Regions from separate parts of the Aeromonas sp. 25-248 genome, predicted to be linked through region 1. Evidence: predicted binding sites of a transcription regulator. Region 1 holds the regulator's gene; the other holds the start of a gene.

Evidence for each region. Region 1 encodes MetJ, which represses methionine synthesis genes. Its sites were predicted from a motif close to AGANNTCTAGANNTCT; they were not measured.
Region 2: a site for MetJ is predicted at 5,347-5,362, ahead of metN (methionine ABC transporter ATP-binding protein MetN). Genes of this name have one in related genera too.

Annotation. Positions count from the first base shown of each region.
Region 1 covers NZ_JBRKTB010000014.1:7,710-16,565, reverse strand. Annotated here, with positions in the region: gene ACVDHI_RS16955 (bifunctional aspartate kinase/homoserine dehydrogenase II) at 1-1,447, opposite strand, end outside; gene metB (cystathionine gamma-synthase) at 1,447-2,625, opposite strand; gene metJ (met regulon transcriptional regulator MetJ) at 2,849-3,172, shown strand; gene ACVDHI_RS16940 (AraC family transcriptional regulator) at 3,208-3,966, shown strand; gene ACVDHI_RS16935 (tRNA-binding protein) at 4,051-4,389, shown strand; gene ACVDHI_RS16930 (aromatic amino acid transport family protein) at 4,473-5,741, opposite strand; gene cysQ (3'(2'),5'-bisphosphate nucleotidase CysQ) at 6,153-6,965, opposite strand; gene nudE (ADP compounds hydrolase NudE) at 7,010-7,618, opposite strand; gene yrfG (GMP/IMP nucleotidase) at 7,766-8,434, shown strand; gene ACVDHI_RS16910 (NADH:flavin oxidoreductase) at 8,514-8,856, opposite strand, start outside.
Region 2 covers NZ_JBRKTB010000011.1:47,793-56,648, reverse strand. Annotated here, with positions in the region: gene ACVDHI_RS15245 (N-acetylmuramoyl-L-alanine amidase) at 1-452, opposite strand, end outside; gene tsaE (tRNA (adenosine(37)-N6)-threonylcarbamoyltransferase complex ATPase subunit type 1 TsaE) at 443-916, opposite strand; gene ACVDHI_RS15235 (NAD(P)H-hydrate dehydratase) at 934-2,436, opposite strand; gene queG (tRNA epoxyqueuosine(34) reductase QueG) at 2,536-3,690, shown strand; gene ppgK (polyphosphate--glucose phosphotransferase) at 3,774-4,517, shown strand; gene ACVDHI_RS15220 (hypothetical protein) at 4,570-5,025, opposite strand; gene metN (methionine ABC transporter ATP-binding protein MetN) at 5,497-6,540, shown strand; gene ACVDHI_RS15210 (methionine ABC transporter permease) at 6,521-7,174, shown strand; gene metQ (methionine ABC transporter substrate-binding lipoprotein MetQ) at 7,201-8,001, shown strand; gene rfaH (transcription/translation regulatory transformer protein RfaH) at 8,099-8,599, shown strand; gene ACVDHI_RS15195 (methyl-accepting chemotaxis protein) at 8,767-8,856, opposite strand, start outside.

The DNA of each region.
Region 1 (8,856 bases):
GCCAGTGACCACCGATATTGCCTTTGCCGAACACCACCAGCCCGACCCGGGTCGGGCGGCTGAACAGGGCACTGTGCAGAGCGATGAGCAGCGGCTCCAGCACGATCTGGCGCAGCACGGCCACCAGGCTCAGGCCGTCTTTGGCCACCTGCACGAACTCCAGAGGCTGATCCGCCAACAGCTGGTAGAAACGGTGGCACTGCTCGGCATTGTCGGTGACGCCGGCCCCCACCAGGGCGACCAGGCTGAACCCCTCCTTCTGGATGAGGCCGGTAAAGTTGCCCTGCAACTGGAAGTCACGGAGCACCTCGAAGGCCCCTTGTGCCACCTCCAGGGTGTAGGCCAGACGCAGGACCCGCCGATCCGGCTGGCGCTGCAGGGTGAGCGGATGGAGGCGATGGCGGGCCAGATGGGCCTCGATGGCCGCCACTGTCTGCTCAAAGTCAGTCTGCGGCAGCACCTTGAGCTCGATGAGGGCTATCTGATCCACCGAGGAGACGATGCGGGCACCGCCGGAGCGGGGTGCACGGCGCAGGATGTGGGTGCAGCCTTCGTCCGGATTGTAGCTGCAGCGCAGGGTGAGGCGCTGACGGCTGTCGGCCACCGGCTGCAGGGTACGCGAATGCAGCACCGAGGAGCCCAGGCGCGCCAGCTCGTTGGCCTCGGCCAGGCTCAGGCGCTCCAGCAGACGCGCCTCTTTCACCCGGCGCGGGTCGGCACTGTAGACCCCGGCCACGTCGCTCCAGATGGTGGTGGACTCGCCGTCCGCCAGCGCCGCCAGGAGGCTGGCACTGTAGTCGGAGCCGTTGCGCCCGAGCAGCAGGGAACGCCCCTCCATGTCGGCGGCGATGAAGCCGGTCACCACGATGCGACCGGCGTGCTCCGCCAGGCGGGCCTTGAGCAGCTCGCTGGAGAGGGCGGTATCCACCTTGATGAGGGCGCCGTCTTCTGCGCGCAGGAAGCTGCGAGCATCGAGCCAGGCGGCCGCCTCACCCCGGCTGGTGAGCAGGGCAGCCAGCAGGCGGGCGGACCACACCTCGCCAAAGGCGAGCAGGCCGTTGCGCTCGAAGCGGTCAAACTGCCCCTCCAGGGTCTTGGCGATCAGCTGCATGTCGTCCGTCAGTTGCTGACTCAGATCGAGGTGAAGCTCCCCTTCCAGCAGGCCGTCGATCAGGCTCTGCTGATAGGCGTGCAGGGCGGTGATGGCTTCGCCTGCGGCCTCATCCCCCGCTTCCGCCAGCTCCACCAGCTGGATCAGCCGGTTGGTGGTCTTGCCCGCGGCGGAGACCACCACCAGCTCGTTGCCCCCCACCTGTTGCTCGACGATGCTGGCGACCCGGCGATAACAGACCGGATCCGCCAGGCTGCTGCCGCCGAACTTGTGTACATGGCGCCGCTTGAAGACTGCCTCTGTTGCCACCACACACTCTCCTTGTTGTTGTTCCATTACTTCACCTGCTCTGCCTGTTGTGCCAACTGCGCCTGTTCAAACCCCTGGGCCAGATCGGCCACCAGATCCTCACCGTGTTCGATCCCCACCGACAGGCGCAGCAACTGGGCACTGATACCCGCCGCCTGCAGGGCCGCCGGGGTCATGGCCCTGTGGGTCATGCTGGCCGGGTGGGCCACCAGACTCTCCACCCCGCCGAGGGACTCCGCCACCGAGAAGAGGCGCAGTCCCGCGAGGAAGGCGCGCAGCCCCGTCTCGTTGCAATCGAGCTCAAAACTTAGCATGGCGCCAAAGCCGGACTGTTGACGGCGCGCAATGTCATGGCCCGGATGGCTCGGCAGGCTGGGGTGATAGATCCGCTTGACCAGCGGCTGCTGCTGCAAGAAGGCGAGGATGCGATCCGTGTTCTCCTGATGGGTGCGCAGGCGCGGAGCCAGGGTGCGCAGGCCCCGCAGGGTGAGGTAGGAGTCAAAGGCACCGGAGGTGAGCCCCAGGCAGTTGGCCCACCACACCAGGGAGTCGGCCAGAGCCTGATCCTTGGCGATCGCCACACCCCCTACCACGTCGGAGTGGCCGTTGATGTACTTGGTGGTGGAGTGGACCACCACGTCGGCACCAAGGGCCAGGGGCTGTTGCAGCAAGGGGGAGAGGAAGGTGTTGTCCACCACCACCTGGGCCCCCACCCCGTGGGAGGCCTCGGCGATGGCGGCGATGTCCACCACCCGCAGCAGCGGGTTGGAGGGGGTCTCCACCCACACCAGTGCGGGTTTCTGGGCCAGCGCGGCGGCCAACGCCACCTCGTCTCCCTGATCCACGAACTGCACCTGGTAGTGGCCCTTGGCCGCCAGATACTCGAACAGACGCCAGGTACCGCCGTAGCAGTCGTGGGGGGCGATCAGCAGATCCCCCGCCTTGAGCAGAGCCGTGGTCACCAGATGAACGGCCCCCATGCCGGTGCCGGTCACCACGGCGCCGGCCCCCCCTTCCAGGGCCGCCAGGGCGTCCGCCAGATTGGTGCGGGTCGGGTTGCCGGAGCGGGCATAGTCGTATTGACGGGGCTCGCCAAAGTCGGCAAAGGTGTAGTTGCTGGAGAGGTAGATGGGGGGCACCACGGCACCGTGCTGCGTGTCTGTCTCAATCCCGGTGCGTACCGCCAGGGTGGCCTTGTGGGTCATGTCACTCTCCTTGATGGGTTGCCGGAGCCGGTCCGCCTCGTGGGTCGTCCAGCCCCGCTCTCATTTTCGCTGGCCGGACTGCCGGCCCATGGTGCACCACACTACGCCACCTTAAAAAAGCCGTCAACACTTCTAGACGTCTAAATGGCTTTGCTGTTGGATTGCCATTGAATTCCTTAAGGGTTAAAATCCGCGCTCACGGCCAAACGACTACAGGTGGAACATGGGTACAGAGTGGAACGGCGACTACGTCAGCCCCTATGCAGAGCACGGCAAGAAGAGCGAACAGGTCAAGAAGATAACCGTCTCGATCCCGCTCAAGGTGCTGAAGGTGTTGACCGATGAGCGCACCCGTCGCCAGGTGAACAACCTGCGTCATGCGACCAACAGCGAGCTGCTCTGCGAAGCCTTCCTGCACGCCTTCACCGGCCAGCCGCTGCCCTGTGACGACGATCTGCGCAAGGATCATCCGGACAGCGTCCCCGCCGAGGCCCGCGCCATCATGGAAGCCCTTGGCAAAGAGATCGAAGACTTCGACGCCGAGTAATGCGGCTGCCCATGGCAAACGATGCATCCCTTTCAATGACGCGGCCCGGTGCCGCGTCATGCTTATCTGCCGCCTCCCCCTTCAGCCTGCGTCACTACCAGAGCGACATGCAGAGCCACAGTCATGACCACGCCCAGCTGGTGATCCCCCTCGTCGGCCCCCTCGAGATCGAGGTGCAGGGTCGGGGATGTCGCCTCGCCCCCGGTTTTGCCTGCATCATCGCCCCTGGCCTTCGCCACGACTACGCCGCCGACCCGGCGCACGTGTTTCTGGTGCAGGAGAGCCACTGGCTGCCGGCCGCCCTGGGGGACCACCCCTTCGTCGAGCTGGATGAGGCTCAGCGCCACTACCTCGCCTTCCTGCACCGCATGGTGGCCGAGGGGCGCCACGTGGCCGGCATGGATCAGGTGTGGCTCGGGCTGCTGACCGAGGGACGCGGCATGGGCCCCGCCGTCGCTCCCCGCATAGCCCCTCGTATCGCCAAGGTGCAGCGTCATATGGAAGCCCACCTCGCAGACCCCCTCACCAACGAGGAACTCGCCGCCATCGCCTGCCTCGGCCTGAGCCAGTTCAAACACGCCTTTCGCCAGCAGGTGGGCACGAGCGTCTCCCACTACCTCAGGATGCGGCGCATGGCACTGGCCCGCACCCTGCTCGCCCGCACCCGGCTGCCCGTCGGCGAAGTGGCCAGCCGCTGCGGCTACCAGAACCAGGGGGCCTTTGCCGAGCGTTTCCTGGCCGAGACCGGACTGACCCCTTCCCTCTGGCGCCAGCAAAACGGCCGCCTGCCGTAATCAGTCGGCTCTTTGCCGAAGACAATCCCCGGGCATTCGAGGCATGCTGAGGCTCATGCAAGGTATGGGCAACGAGGAGCCAAGATGCAGACCATAAGCTGGCAGGATTTCGAGATGGTGGAGCTCAGGGTGGGCACCCTGGTGCGGGTCGAGCCCTTCCCCGAGGCGCGCCGCCCCGCCTACAAGGTGTGGGCGGATTTCGGCCCCGAGCTCGGGGTGCGCAAGAGCAGCGCCCAGATCACCGACCTCTATCGACCGGAGGATCTGGTGGGCCGCCAGATCGTCGCCGTGGTGAACTTTCCCCCCAAGCAGATAGGCCCCATGCAGTCGGAGTTTCTGCTGACCGGCTTCTATCGCCCGGATGGCGCCGTGGTGATCGCCATCCCCGAGCAGACGGTGGAGAACGGCGCCAAGCTGGGGTGAGACGACAGCAAGGCAACCAGAGAGCAGAAACAAGAGAGGCGACCCCCGGGGTCGCCTCTCTTGTTTGATGCTGACGGCCTGGCTTATTTCAGCAGGCTGAACAGCAGGGCCGAGACCGCCAGGGCACCGGTCAGCAGGATGAAGCCGTTGACCCAACGGTGACGGAAACGGGCCAGCGCCTCCACCTTGTAGATGGCCACCACCGGCATGATGAAGAGGATCATGGCGATGACGGGGCCGGAGAGGGTCTCCATCAACCCCAGAATGCCCGGGTTGATGATGGCGGCGCCCCAGATGGCGAAGAACATCAGGGCGATGCCGAGCTTGTCCGCCTTCGCCAGCGGCAGGCCGGTGGGCTTGGCGATCAGGCTTTTCAGGCTCTCGCGGGCACCGAGGAAGTGGCCGAGGAAGGAGGAGCTGATGGCGATGAAGGCGATGAGCGGCCCCAGGGTCACGATCACCGGGTTGTCGGTGATGTTGGCGAGATAGGAGAGCACGGAGACGTTCTGGGCCTTGGCCTCGGCCAGCTGGGCCGTGGAGAGGCTCAGCACGCAGGAGAAGACGAAGAAGAGCACGAAGCCCACCAGCATGACGGTGGTGTTGCGCAGGATCAGGCCGCTCTTGGTTTCGGCCTGCTCCCCGTATTCCCGGCGCTGCACGTTGGCAAAGCCCGAGATGGCGGCGGCGTGGCTGAAGGCGAACACGGTGACCGGCAACGCCAGCCAGACGGTGTTGAGGAAGCTCGAGCCTTCAAAGGCGGTCACTTCCGGCCACTGCCACTGGGGAATGAGGTAGCAGGAGAGGGCCAGCAGGATCGCAGCCAGCGGGTAGACCATGACGGCGAAGGCCCGCAGCATCGCCTTCTCGCCTGCCAGCATCACGGCGATCATGGCGAACACCAGCACGCCGGAGAGCATCACCCGATCCGGGGAGGCCAGGCCGAGCTGGTTGACCATGAAGCTCTCCACCGTGTTGGTCAGCCCGACGCCGTAGATGAGCAGGATCGGGAAGATGGAGAGGAAATAGAGCGCCGAGATGAGGCGCCCGGCCATCTTGCCGAAATGCTCCTCGGCCACCTCGGTGAAGTCGGCCTGGGGGCGCGACGACGAGAGCACGAAACGCGCCAGCCCGCGGTGGGCCAGGAAGGTCATGGGACCGGCCAGCACGGCGACGATGACGAGGGGCCAGATCCCCCCCAGACCCAGGTTGATGGGCAGGAACAGAATGCCGGCGCCGACGGCGGTGCCGAACAGGCTGATGACCCAGTGGGTGTCGTGGCGACGCCAGCCGGTGCTGGCCATGGTGGAGGGGGAACCGGACAGCTCCCGTGAGACGTCTGCAGATAAACTCATCGATAAATCACTTCTACGTAGTATTAAAATCTAAAAATATTGTGCTCCTTTAGCATTTAATTCTCAAAAAGGGAGGCTGGCAGATCTCACTGGCAAAGCCCTGTTCCACCAGTGAGATTGGGAGGAAATTTCACCCCGGATTATTCAATTAATCCTGACATTAACCAAAAGTTAGGAATATAAAACCAAAATCAAAATCGACGTCGATTTTTTGTTTCGATGAAATGCATGTTTTCAGAATTTACTGAAATTTATGCCAGTGCAGCCAGATTGGATGTGATGATCCACTGCCGTTATCGCCATCACTAGCGAATCTCCCTGAAATCCCCGCAACCAGCCAGTGGATCACACCAATGCAATCAGGCGACCCTGTGGTCGCCTGATTGCATTCCCTGCGAGCTGGTCGACCCGTCAGTGGGCCAGAATGCGACCCCAGGCGAGATCCGGGTCCCCCATCACGATGAAGTCCGGGTTCTCCAGCGACTCGGTCTCGTTGTAGCTCAGCGGTTGCAGCGCCAGGCTGAGGATGCGCCCCCCTGCCGCCTCCACGATGCACTGGGCGGCGGCGGTATCCCACTCCCCGGTGGGGCCCAGGCGCACGTAGCAATCCGCCACGCCTTCCGCCACCAGGCAGGACTTGAGGGAGCTGGAGCCGAGCGGGATCAGCTCGTAGTGGATGGCCGGGTTGAGGCGACGGGTCAGGTTCTCCAGTTTCTGGCGGCGGCTGATGGCCACCACCAGGGAGTCAGGCTGATCGTGTTCATGATGGATGGCGCTGATGGGACGGCTCTCGCCGTTCGCCTCCTTGAAGGCGCCGTGACCACGCACCGCCCAGTAGAGCAGATCGGATTCGGGGGCGTAGATGACCCCGAGCACCGGGACATTGTCCCGCACCAGGGCGATCAGGGTGGCAAAGTCGCCACTGCCTGCGATGAACTCGCCAGTGCCGTCCAGCGGGTCCACCAGCCAGTACTGGCGCCAGTTCGCACGCTGGCTGAAGGGGATGTCGGCCGCCTCTTCGGTCAGCACGGGGACATGGGGAGTGAGCGCTGCCAGCGCCTGTTTGAGGTAGGCATCGGCAGCAAGATCGGCACTGGTGACCGGGGTCGCATCCTCCTTCAACTGGCGTTCGAACTGACCGCCGCGATAGATCTCGTGAAGGATCCTGCCCGCCTCACGAGCGATCTCCTTGACCTCGGGTATCCAGGCCAACAACTCCTGCATGGTGCTTACCTCTGCCTCTGATTGCCAAACAGACCCTCTGCGGGCTAATTTCCCTGCTCCGCCAGCCATTTGCTGGCCAGCAGCAGGGCACTGATGCTGCGAGACTCGGTGAAGTCCGGTCGCGCCAGCAACTCGTCGATCCGGTTGATGGGCCAGGGGATCACCTCGAGAGACTCGGGCTCGTCACCGACCCGCTGCTCGGGGTAGAGATCCCGCGCCAGCAAGATGTCCATCCGGCTGGAGAAATACCCCGGCGCCAGCGACACCTGCTTGAGCAGGGTCAGGCTGCTCGCCCCGAAGCCCGCCTCCTCCATCAGCTCCCGGTTGCCCGCCTCGAAGGCATTTTCACCGGGGTCTATCAATCCCTTGGGGAAACCCAGCTCGTAGGAGTGGGTGCCCGCCGCGTACTCGCGCACCAGCAGCAGGGTGTGGGCATCGAACAGGGGCACCACCATGACGGCCCCCCGGTTGCCGCCGCGCATCCGCTCGTAGACCCGCTCCTCGCCGTTGGAGAATTTCAGGTGAAGGGACTCCACCTTGAACAGCCGGCTCTCGGCCACGATCTCGGCCTTGAGGATCTCCGGCTTGCTCTTGTCATGGGCCATGGTCTCGACACTGAGGTGGACGGGATTGCGCTTGTGGGGATCGCTCATCGGGGGCTGACTGCTCGTTAAAAAATCGTGTTTCAAGAGTAAACGACTCCCCTGCCGAACACCACGGGGCAAAGAGGGGAAAGATGCCTGAAAAATCCGTTATAATGCGCCCCGTTTTTCCCATCACCACAGACATCGCGAGGCCCCATGTCGACTCCCCTGCCCTGGCACCAGATTGATACCGTGTTGCTCGACATGGATGGCACCCTGATCGATCTCCATTTTGACAGCCACCTGTGGCAAACCCTGGTGCCAGCGCGCTACGCCGAGCGACTCGGCCTGCCGCTGGCCGAGGCGAAGGCGCAGATAGACACCCACTATCATGCGGTCAACGGCACCCTCGACTGGTACTGCGTGGATTACTGGACCCGGACGCTCGGGCTCGACATCCGCGCCCTCAAACAGGAGATCCTGGAGAAGATCCAGTGGCGCCCCAACGTCATTCCCTTCCTGGCCGCACTCAAGGCCGCCGGCAAGCAGGTGGTACTCTTCACCAATGCCCATCCCGCCAGTCTGTCGGTGAAGGATGCACGCCTCGGCCTCGCCCAGCACCTCGATCTGATGGTGAGCACCCATGAGCTCGGGTGGTCGAAGGAGAGCCAGCACTGCTGGCAGGCACTGGCCGAGCGGCTGGCGTTCGACCCGGCCCGCACCCTCTTCGTGGATGACAGCGAGCGGATCCTGGCCGCCTCGGCCGAGTTCGGCATCGCCCACCAGCTCGGCATCCGTCACCCCGACAGCCAGATGCCGCCGCTCACCTTCCAGCACTTCCCGGCGCTCGACGACTACGCCGACCTGCTCCCTCTCGGCGCCTGACACGCACAAGGCCCTCTTCACGAGGGCCTTGTCACATCAGCTCAACAGCCTGCCGAGCGCATACCGTTCATGAAAGCCCTCAGGCCGCATCGCGCGGGGCCAGCACCCCCATGCCGGCCAGGTAGTCGAGGGCGCTTGGGGTGAAGCCGACCTCCGTGAGGTGCGCCGCCGTGAAAGGGGCTGCATGCAGAGGCAGGCCGCGGCTCACCCGTTCCATCCAGTCCGGATTGCCAAGGGCCGCCGTGCCCACCGCCACCAGATCGGCGCCGCCGGCCAGAGCCCGCTCCGCCGAATCTGCGTCGCGAATCTTGCCCGCCACCATGAGCGGCACCCGCCCGGCCAACCCGACCCTTACCGCCTCCAGCAGGGCGCCGCCGTCGGGATCCCCCGCCACCGCCTTGAAGCTGTCCCCCATGGAGAAG
Region 2 (8,856 bases), on a different contig from region 1:
TCGATGGCGATGACGATGGCCTTGCCGTGCCCCCCGACGGGAGCGGGCTGCGCCGCAGCGCTCCCCTTCTCTTCATAGGGAAGATCGATCACCAGACGGTGGCCATAGGGGCCTGCCGGCGCCAGCGGGAAGACCACCGGCTTGATGGCAGAGCCGAGATCCAGCACCAGTCGCAGGCCCCCCTTCTCCAGCGGCGTGCTCTCGCGGATCTTGCGCACCAGCTCGCTCTTGTTCTCGATGCGGGCCAGGTTGGTGGCGTTGCTCGCCCCTTTCAGGTCGATGACCAGACGGTTCGGACCGGTCAGGGTGAAGTAGTTGAAATTGGGGGCGCTGCTCATGTCGAGCACCACCCGGGTGTTGTCCGGTGATGGCCACACCCGCACACTCTTGAGCTGATTGGCCCAGGTGGGCAATGCCATCAGGGAGAGAACAAAAACAAGGATCACGCGCACTGAGATGACAACCGTTCCAGAATGGCTTCGCCGATAGCAGTGCGGGCATCAATCTGCACCTCGCGCTGCTCGTTTGCATAACTCAGGGTGATCTCGAGATCCGGGGCTGGCAGCCAGCCGTCGCCCTTCTCTGGCCACTCCACCAGGCAGAGGGTATCGGCGGCGAAATAGTCGCGAATGCCCATGAACTCCAGCTCTTCCGGGTCCGCCAGTCGATAGAGATCGAAGTGATAGACCTGCCACTGGGCAAGCTCATAGGGTTCCACCAGGGTATAGGTCGGACTCTTGACCTTGCCCTCATGACCCAGTCCCTGCACCCAGCCTCGGGTCAGGGTGGTTTTGCCGGCCCCGAGGGCACCGTGCAGAAATACCGTGGTGGCCTGTTGGCACGCCTTTGCCAGACGGCCACCCAGCGCCACTGTTGCTGCCTCGTCCGGCAGTGTCATCATCAAGGTTTTTGCCATGTTCTTCTTGTTACTTGTTACTGTGTCGGATTGACCAGACGACGGATCCAGGGCAGCAGATCCGATGCCAGCATGCCCCTCTCACCCTCGGCAGCGGCCAGATCGGCGGCCTCTGCGTGGATCACGGCCCCGAGTCGGGTGGCCATGCCCGCAGACCAGCCCTGAGCCAGAAGGGCGGCGATTATACCAGACAAGAGGTCACCCATGCCGCCACTGGCCATGCCGGGGTTGCCCTCGTCGCACAGGGAAATGCGCCTGCCGTCGCAGATGAGCGACCCCGCCCCCTTGAGCAACACCACACCACCGTAGCGCTGTTGCAGTCGCGAGACGGCCGCAAACCTGTCTCCCTCGACCTCGGCGATGGAGCAACCCAGCAGGCGAGCCGCCTCCCCGGGGTGGGGCGTGAGCACCCAATTATCCTGATGACGGGGGGCCTGCGCCAGCCAATTCAATCCATCGGCGTCCAATACCAGTGGCACGGCGGCTCCGATGCCCTGTTCGAACCGGGCCCGGCCCCACCCATCCTGACCGAGCCCGGGCCCCAGTACCTGCACCGATGCCCACCCTTCATCCATGTCCGCCGGGCATCCCATCAGCTCGGGTTGAACCAAGCTGGCCGCCGGGCAATCAGGGTGCTGGCGCAGGCGTACCAATCCCGCCCCCGCCCGCAGACAGGCCTGACCCGCCAGCAGGAGGGCTCCCTGCATGCCGAGGTTCCCCCCCGTCAGCAGTACCTTGCCGCTGTGTCCCTTGTGAGCCGAGCGCCTGCGCGGGGTCAGCAACCCCTTGAGGCTGGGATAATCGATCCGCTCGGCAGCGGGAACCCGTTCCTCCCCCGGCGTCACTCCCAGAGGATCCCGGTCGAGGTGGCCGACTCCGTCTACCCCGTCGGCGGTGAGCATGCCCTGCTTGATGCCGATGAAGGTGAGGGTGCGGGTGGCACGCACCAGTGCGCCCATGGCGCGGCCGGTGTCGGCATTGAGACCGGAGGGGAGATCCACCGCCAGCACGGGCGCGTTCAAGCCATTGATTGTTGCGACGATCTTTGTCATTGACGAGGAGAGGGGAAGCTGGACGCCGGTACCGAGCAGTGCGTCTATGACCAGATCCGGCGGCGGCAGCGTGGCGGGCAGCAGATCCTCGGCCATGGTCACGCTCCCCCCCGATGCGAGCCACTCTTCGGCAGCCCGCCTGGCATCTCCCCTCAGCAGGCCGGGAGCCCGGGCGGCAATCACCAAAGGCTCGAGGCCGATGCGCCGGGCAAGGCGGGCCAGCACGTAGCCATCCCCACCGTTGTTGCCAGGGCCGACGAAGATCCACCACTGGCGGCTGTCGGGCCAGTGGTGACAGGCATAGTTGCACAGCGCACTCCCGGCCCGCTCCATCAGCACATAGAGGGGCAACCCCTCCTGCTCGGCCCAGCGCAGTTCCATGCTGCGGATCTGCTCGGCCCGCCACAGGGGTTGTGCTAGACTCTCCCACTCATTTTTGCGGATAGCGTCCCCGAACACCTCTACCATGACGGCCCCCACGTTTCATCATCCCATGACCTGGCAACTGGCACGCCATATTGCCGCCCTGCGCCTGCCACACTCCTGCAGGCAGAGGGAGGATGCTGCATGACGGCTGCCGAACTTGCGCAACTGGCCCACGATATCAAGCTCTGGGCAAGGGAGCTAGGATTTGACCAGGTCGGCATCGCCGACACCGACCTCACTCTGGAAGAGCCAAGGTTGCAGGCCTGGCTGGATGCCGGTTATCACGGGACCATGGACTACATGGCGCGCCACGGCATGATGAGGGCCCGCCCCCACGAGCTGTTGCCGGGCACCTTGCGGGTCATCTCGGTGCGGATGAACTACCTCCCGTTCGAGGCGGGCTTTGCCGCCACCCTGCGCGATCCCACCCTCGGCTACATCAGCCGCTATGCCCTCGGCCGCGACTACCACAAGGTGCTGCGCAACCGGCTCAAACAGTTGGGGGAGCGCATCGAGCTGCGGTGCGACACCCTGTTGCAGGCGGCGGGACAAACCCTGGGCGAGTGGCGCCCCTTCGTCGACTCGGCCCCTATTCTGGAAAGGCCGCTAGCGGCCAAGGCGGGCCTTGGCTGGGTGGGCAAGCACTCGCTGCTGATCAACGAGTCCGCCGGCTCCTTCTTCTTTCTGGGAGAATTGCTCATCGCCCTGCCGCTGCCCGTGGATACCCCGGTGGAGAAGGAGCTGTGTGGCAAGTGCGTGGCCTGCATCAATATCTGCCCCACCGGTGCCATCATCGCCCCCTATGTGGTAGACGGACGGCGCTGCATCTCCTATCTCACCATCGAGAACGACGGCCCCATTCCCGAGGAGTTCAGGCCGCTCATGGGCAATCGCATCTATGGCTGTGACGACTGCCAGCTCATCTGCCCCTGGAACCGCTATGCCGATGCCAGCCCCGAACCCGATTTCAGTCCCCGTCCCGACCTGCATCGCCCTCCCCTGCTGGTGCTGTGGCGCTGGAGCGAAGCCGAATTTCTCAAGCACACGGAAGGCAGCCCCATCCGCCGCATCGGCTATCAGCGCTGGCGTCGCAACCTAGCGGTGGCCCTTGGCAACGGACCGGCCAGCAGCGAGGTCCTGGCCGCCCTGCAACAGGCGCTGCCTGAGGCGGCGTCCATGGTGGCCGAGCATATCGAGTGGGCGCTGGCGACCCTGGCCAGGCGTCAGCAGGAAGAGAATAAAAAGACGCGATTGCTGATCCGCTGCATCGAAAAAGGTCTGCCGGATCACGCATAAGTGATCTGGCACTTGCCGGATCGCAGCCATTTTTTCATGCTCTGCCGACCATTGAACATCGGCACAATAAAAGGAAGATTCTGATGCAGATGCTGGGAGTAGATATTGGGGGGTCCGGGATCAAGGGCTGCCTGGTCGACACCGAAACCGGGGAGCTGATTGGCGAACGCCACCGCATCGCCACACCGCAACCGGCAACCCCGGCCGCCGTGGCACACACCCTCAAGGCGCTGGTCGAACACTTCCAATGGAAGGGTCCCGTGGGGTGCGGTTTTCCCGCCACCATCCACAACGGCATCGCCAAGAATGCCTCCAACATCGACAAGAGCTGGATTGAGACCGATGCCGCCCACCTGTTTGCCGATGTGACCGGCCTGCCCTGCCATGTCCTGAACGACGCCGATGCGGCCGGTCTGGCGGAGATGCGCTTTGGCACCGGGCAGGATCGCCAGGGGGTCATCATTCTCATCACCGTCGGCACCGGCATCGGTACCGCCGTCTTCGTCAATGGCCAGTTGCTGCCCAATACCGAACTGGGTCACCTGATGCTGGAAGGCATGGTGGCCGAACACTATTGCTCCGATGCGGTGCGCAAGCGCGAGGATCTTTCCTGGGGCCGCTGGGGCAAACGTTTCAACAAATACCTGGCTCGCCTGGAGTTTCTGTTCTCCCCCGACCTCTTCATCCTGGGGGGCGGCAGCGCCGCCAAGCTCGACAAGTTCATCGACAAGATTGAGACCCGGGCTCCCCTGGTGGCGGCCGCGAACCTCAACCAGGCCGGCATCATAGGCGCCGCCCTCTATGGCGCGGCCCGGCAAGGGGGCTGACCGCCAGCAACATCAGAAGACCCGGCCCGTGCCGGGTCTCTCCCATCCGGGCTCAGAGATCGTCGAGGCGATGAGCACCGTGTACCAGACGGGTCAGGCGGGATTGGGCCATGGAGGCCAGGGCTTTCAGCAGCGCCGCCGTATCGGGCGTGGGGCACTCCCGGGCCAGGCGTTCCAGCTCGCCGATGAGCCTCTCCTCCTGGCGTGACACCAGGGCCACTATCTCCGCGGGCTGGGTTGTTGCGGGCAGCGCCAGACGATCCCCCTCGGCCAGCAGATCCTCGCCAAACCCCTGATCCAGCCAGGTCTCCTTCACCGCGCTTCCCATCTGCTCGCGATAATCGTGCAGATGAGCCGCCGCGGCATCCTCCCGCCCTTGCAGATAGGCCAGCAACATCCTGCTGCGCTCAGCATCCACCCGGGGGATCTGGCGCCCGTAAATGCGCCCTTGCCGATGATGAAGCTCCTCGAGATAGAGCATCAGGTCCTTGATCTGTTGGAATCGCATCTCGCCTCCCTCCTAGCATCCACCTGCAGCCAGTATAGGGAGCTGGCATGTCGACACGGCCACGAACTGGTCATTTATTGTTCTGCATCAAGGAGATGGAAAAGAAAGCAGAAAAAGAGACAGCAGGAGGAAAGGGAAACCGGCAGCGATGCTGCCCGGACAACCGGGCACCTTGCCCGAAGGGAGGCATCAAATCGACGACATAAAAGATATTTACCAGCTTATATTCGGACTAAAGTCACCAAATCGGAATCTAATATTGATGCTGGTGGTGATACCTCCACACCATAGTCAAATGGCGGGAATCCTTATCCATTTTTTAGACGTCTAGACGTAAAAACATGCGTTGACACAGCCATCCGGACATCTTAGCATCATCCTCCATGATGACAGAGCTACCCAGTGAAACCTCTGCCCAATTTACCCGCCTGTAGCGCCCTGTGCTTTAAGGCTGTTAGCACGGAAGAATCCATGATTAAGTTGATCGGTCTCAACAAAGTCTACGGTAAAGGCAGTGATGCCGTGCACGCCCTGCGTGACGTGAGCCTGCATGTGCCCCAAGGCAAGATCTTCGGGGTGATCGGTGCCTCCGGTGCCGGCAAGAGTACCCTCATCCGCTGCGTCAATCTGCTGGAGCGCCCCACCGAGGGGCAGGTCATCGTCGATGGCCAGGACCTGGTCGCCCTCAGCGAGCGGGATCTGACTCAGGCTCGCCGCCAGATCGGCATGATCTTCCAGCACTTCAACCTGCTGGCCTCTCGCACCGTCTCCGCCAACATCGCCTTCCCGCTGGAGCTGGCGGGCTGGAGCAAGGACAAGATCCAGAGCCGGGTCAGCGAACTGCTGGCCCTGGTCGGGCTGGAAGCCCGTGCCCACGCCTATCCGTCCGAGCTCTCCGGCGGCCAGAAGCAGCGCGTCGCCATCGCCCGTGCCCTGGCACCGGCTCCCAAGGTTCTGCTGTGTGACGAGGCCACCTCGGCCCTCGACCCGCAGACAACCCGCTCGATCCTGACCCTGCTCAAGGAGATCAACGTCAAGCTGGGGCTCACCATACTGCTCATCACCCACGAAATGGACGTGGTGAAGGGGATCTGCGACGAAGTGGCCATCATCAGCGACGGCCGTCTCATCGAGCAGGGGGAAGTGGCCTGGTTCTTCAGCAATGCCAAGACCCAGCTGGCCCGGGATTTCATCCACTCCACCATCCACCTGGAAGTGCCCCAGGAGTATCAGGATCGGATGAGTAGCGACCGGGTGCCCGGCAGCTATCCCCTGGTGAAGCTCGGCTTTACCGGGACCACGGTGGATTCGCCGCTGATTTCCGAGGCGAGCCGCCGTTTCAACATCGACATCAGCATCCTGAGCGCAGACATCGAATACGCCGGTGGCGTCAAGTTCGGCTTCCTGCTGGCGGAACTGTTCGGGGACGAGGCCCAGTGCGAGGCCACCCAACAGTTCCTCATCGACAACCACATTCAGCTGGAGGTAATGGGTTATGTCCGAAGCAATGATTAATCTGCTGATTTCGGCTCTGGGCGACACCCTCATCATGGTGTTTGCCTCCGCCCTGTTCGGCTGCCTGCTCGGCCTGCCGCTCGGCGTGGCGCTGCACGTGACCAAGGCGGGCCAGATCCTGGCCAATCCGCTGCTCAACAAGGTCCTGGGCGTCATCGTCAACGTCGGTCGCTCGGTGCCCTTCATCATTCTGCTGGTCGCCATCATTCCGTTGACCCGCTTCATCGTCGGCACCAGCATCGGCACCATCGCCGCCATCGTGCCGCTGACCGTGGGCTGCATTCCCTTCATCGCCCGCCTGGTGGAAGGGGCCCTGATGGAGGTGCCTGACGGTCTGCTGGAAGCGGCCAAGGCCATGGGGGCCAAGCCCCTGCAAATCATCGCCAAGGTGCTGCTGCCCGAGGCCCTGCCGGGGATCCTCAACAGCGTCATCATCACCCTCGTCACCCTGGTGAACTACTCCGCCATGGCAGGTGCCATCGGAGGCGGTGGTCTCGGTGATGTGGGTATTCGCTACGGCTACCAGCGTTTCGATCCCACCGTCATGCTGGTCACCGTGGTCATTCTGGTGGTGCTGGTTCAACTCATCCAGAGCGCGGGTGAGCGCCTGGTCAAACAATGTGATCATCGTTAATCGTCGATTTCTGACAGGAGGTTTTTATGAAATTGGGCATCAAATCCGCAGCAGCTGCGCTGCTGGCAACCCTGGTACTGGTCGGCTGCGGCCAGAAGGAAGAGAACAAGACCCTGAAGGTGGGCGCCATCGCCGGTCCCGAGACCGAGCTGGTTGAGACCGCGGCCAAGGTTGCCAAGGAAAAATACGGCCTGACCGTCGAAGTGGTCACCTTCTCCGACTACGTCACCCCGAACGTGGCCCTGAACGACGGCAGCGTCGACGTCAACGCCTTCCAGCACAAACCCTACCTGGATGCCCAGATCCGTGATCGCGGCTTCAAGCTGGTGCCGGTCGGCAACACCTTCGTCTACCCGATCGCCGGTTACTCCAAGAAGGTCAAGGCCCTGTCCGAGCTGAAAGACGGTGCCCAGATAGCGGTGCCGAACGATCCGACCAACCTGGGTCGTTCCCTGATCCTGCTGGAGAAGCAGGGCCTGCTGAAGCTGAAAGAGGGTGCCGGTCTAGAAGCGACCGTACTGGACATCGCCAGCAACCCGCGCAACTTCAAGATCGTCGAGCTGGAAGCCGCACAACTGCCGCGCTCCCTGGAAGACGTGGACTTGGCCATCATCAACAACACCTTCGCCGGTCAGATTGGTCTGACCCCGACCGAGAACGGCCTGTTTGTCGAAGACAAGGAGTCCCCCTACGTCAACCTGATCGTTGCTCGCGAGAACAACAAGGACGACGAGAAGGTCAAGGAGTTCGTCCAGTCCTTCCAGACCGACGAGGTCTTCAAGAAGGGGACCGAGCTGTTCAAGGGCGGTCTGGTGAAAGGTTGGTAATCACTCACTCTGGAAAAAAGGCCACGTCAAGCGTGGCCTTTTTTTTTACCCCCGTTATGATAGCCGCAAGCACGGCAACACGAAAAACAGAACAACAATGAAGAAATGGTATCTGGCCTACTGCAAACCCAAGGAAGAGGCCCGCGCCCGCGCCCATCTGGCAGCCCAGGGCGTTGAATCCTATTACCCCATGGTCGAGATTGAAAAACTGCGGCGAGGCAAGCGCGTGCCCCAGCGCGAGCCCATGTTCCCCAACTACCTCTTCATCTACGTGGATCTGGAAGAGGTCACCCCGGTCACCCTGAAATCGACCCGGGGCATCAGTCGCATCATCCACTTCGGCAAGGAGTGGACCCCCGTCAGCAGCCAGCTGATCTACCGGCTCATGAGCCGGGACGACAGCGACGAGGCGCGCGCCAGCTATGCCCGTCTGCCGACCCAGGGAGACAAGGTACTTATCGAATCCGGCCCCCTCGCCGGGTTTGAAGCCATCTATCTGGAGCCGGATGGCGAAAAGCGGGCCATCCTGCTGGTCAACCTGCTCAACCAGGAGACCTGCAGCAGCTTCGAAAACCAGGCCTTCCGCCGCCTGGAGTGACCCGTCCTGTCGGCAGAAAGAGCCACAGGGCAGTACACAAGACACCATCCCCCTGCTTCCGAACGGTCAGGACCACACCTGCGTCGTGCATCCTTCCACCACCAGGTTGTCGGGCCGAAAAAAACGGGGCAGACCCAGAGGTCTGCCCCGTTTTTCTCTCCCTTGCGTCAGGCATCCAGTTCGAAGCGGCTGATGGCCGATGTCAGTCTCCCCGTCTCCCGGGTCAGGCGGGCGGCGATCTGCTCCCCCTGCTGGCC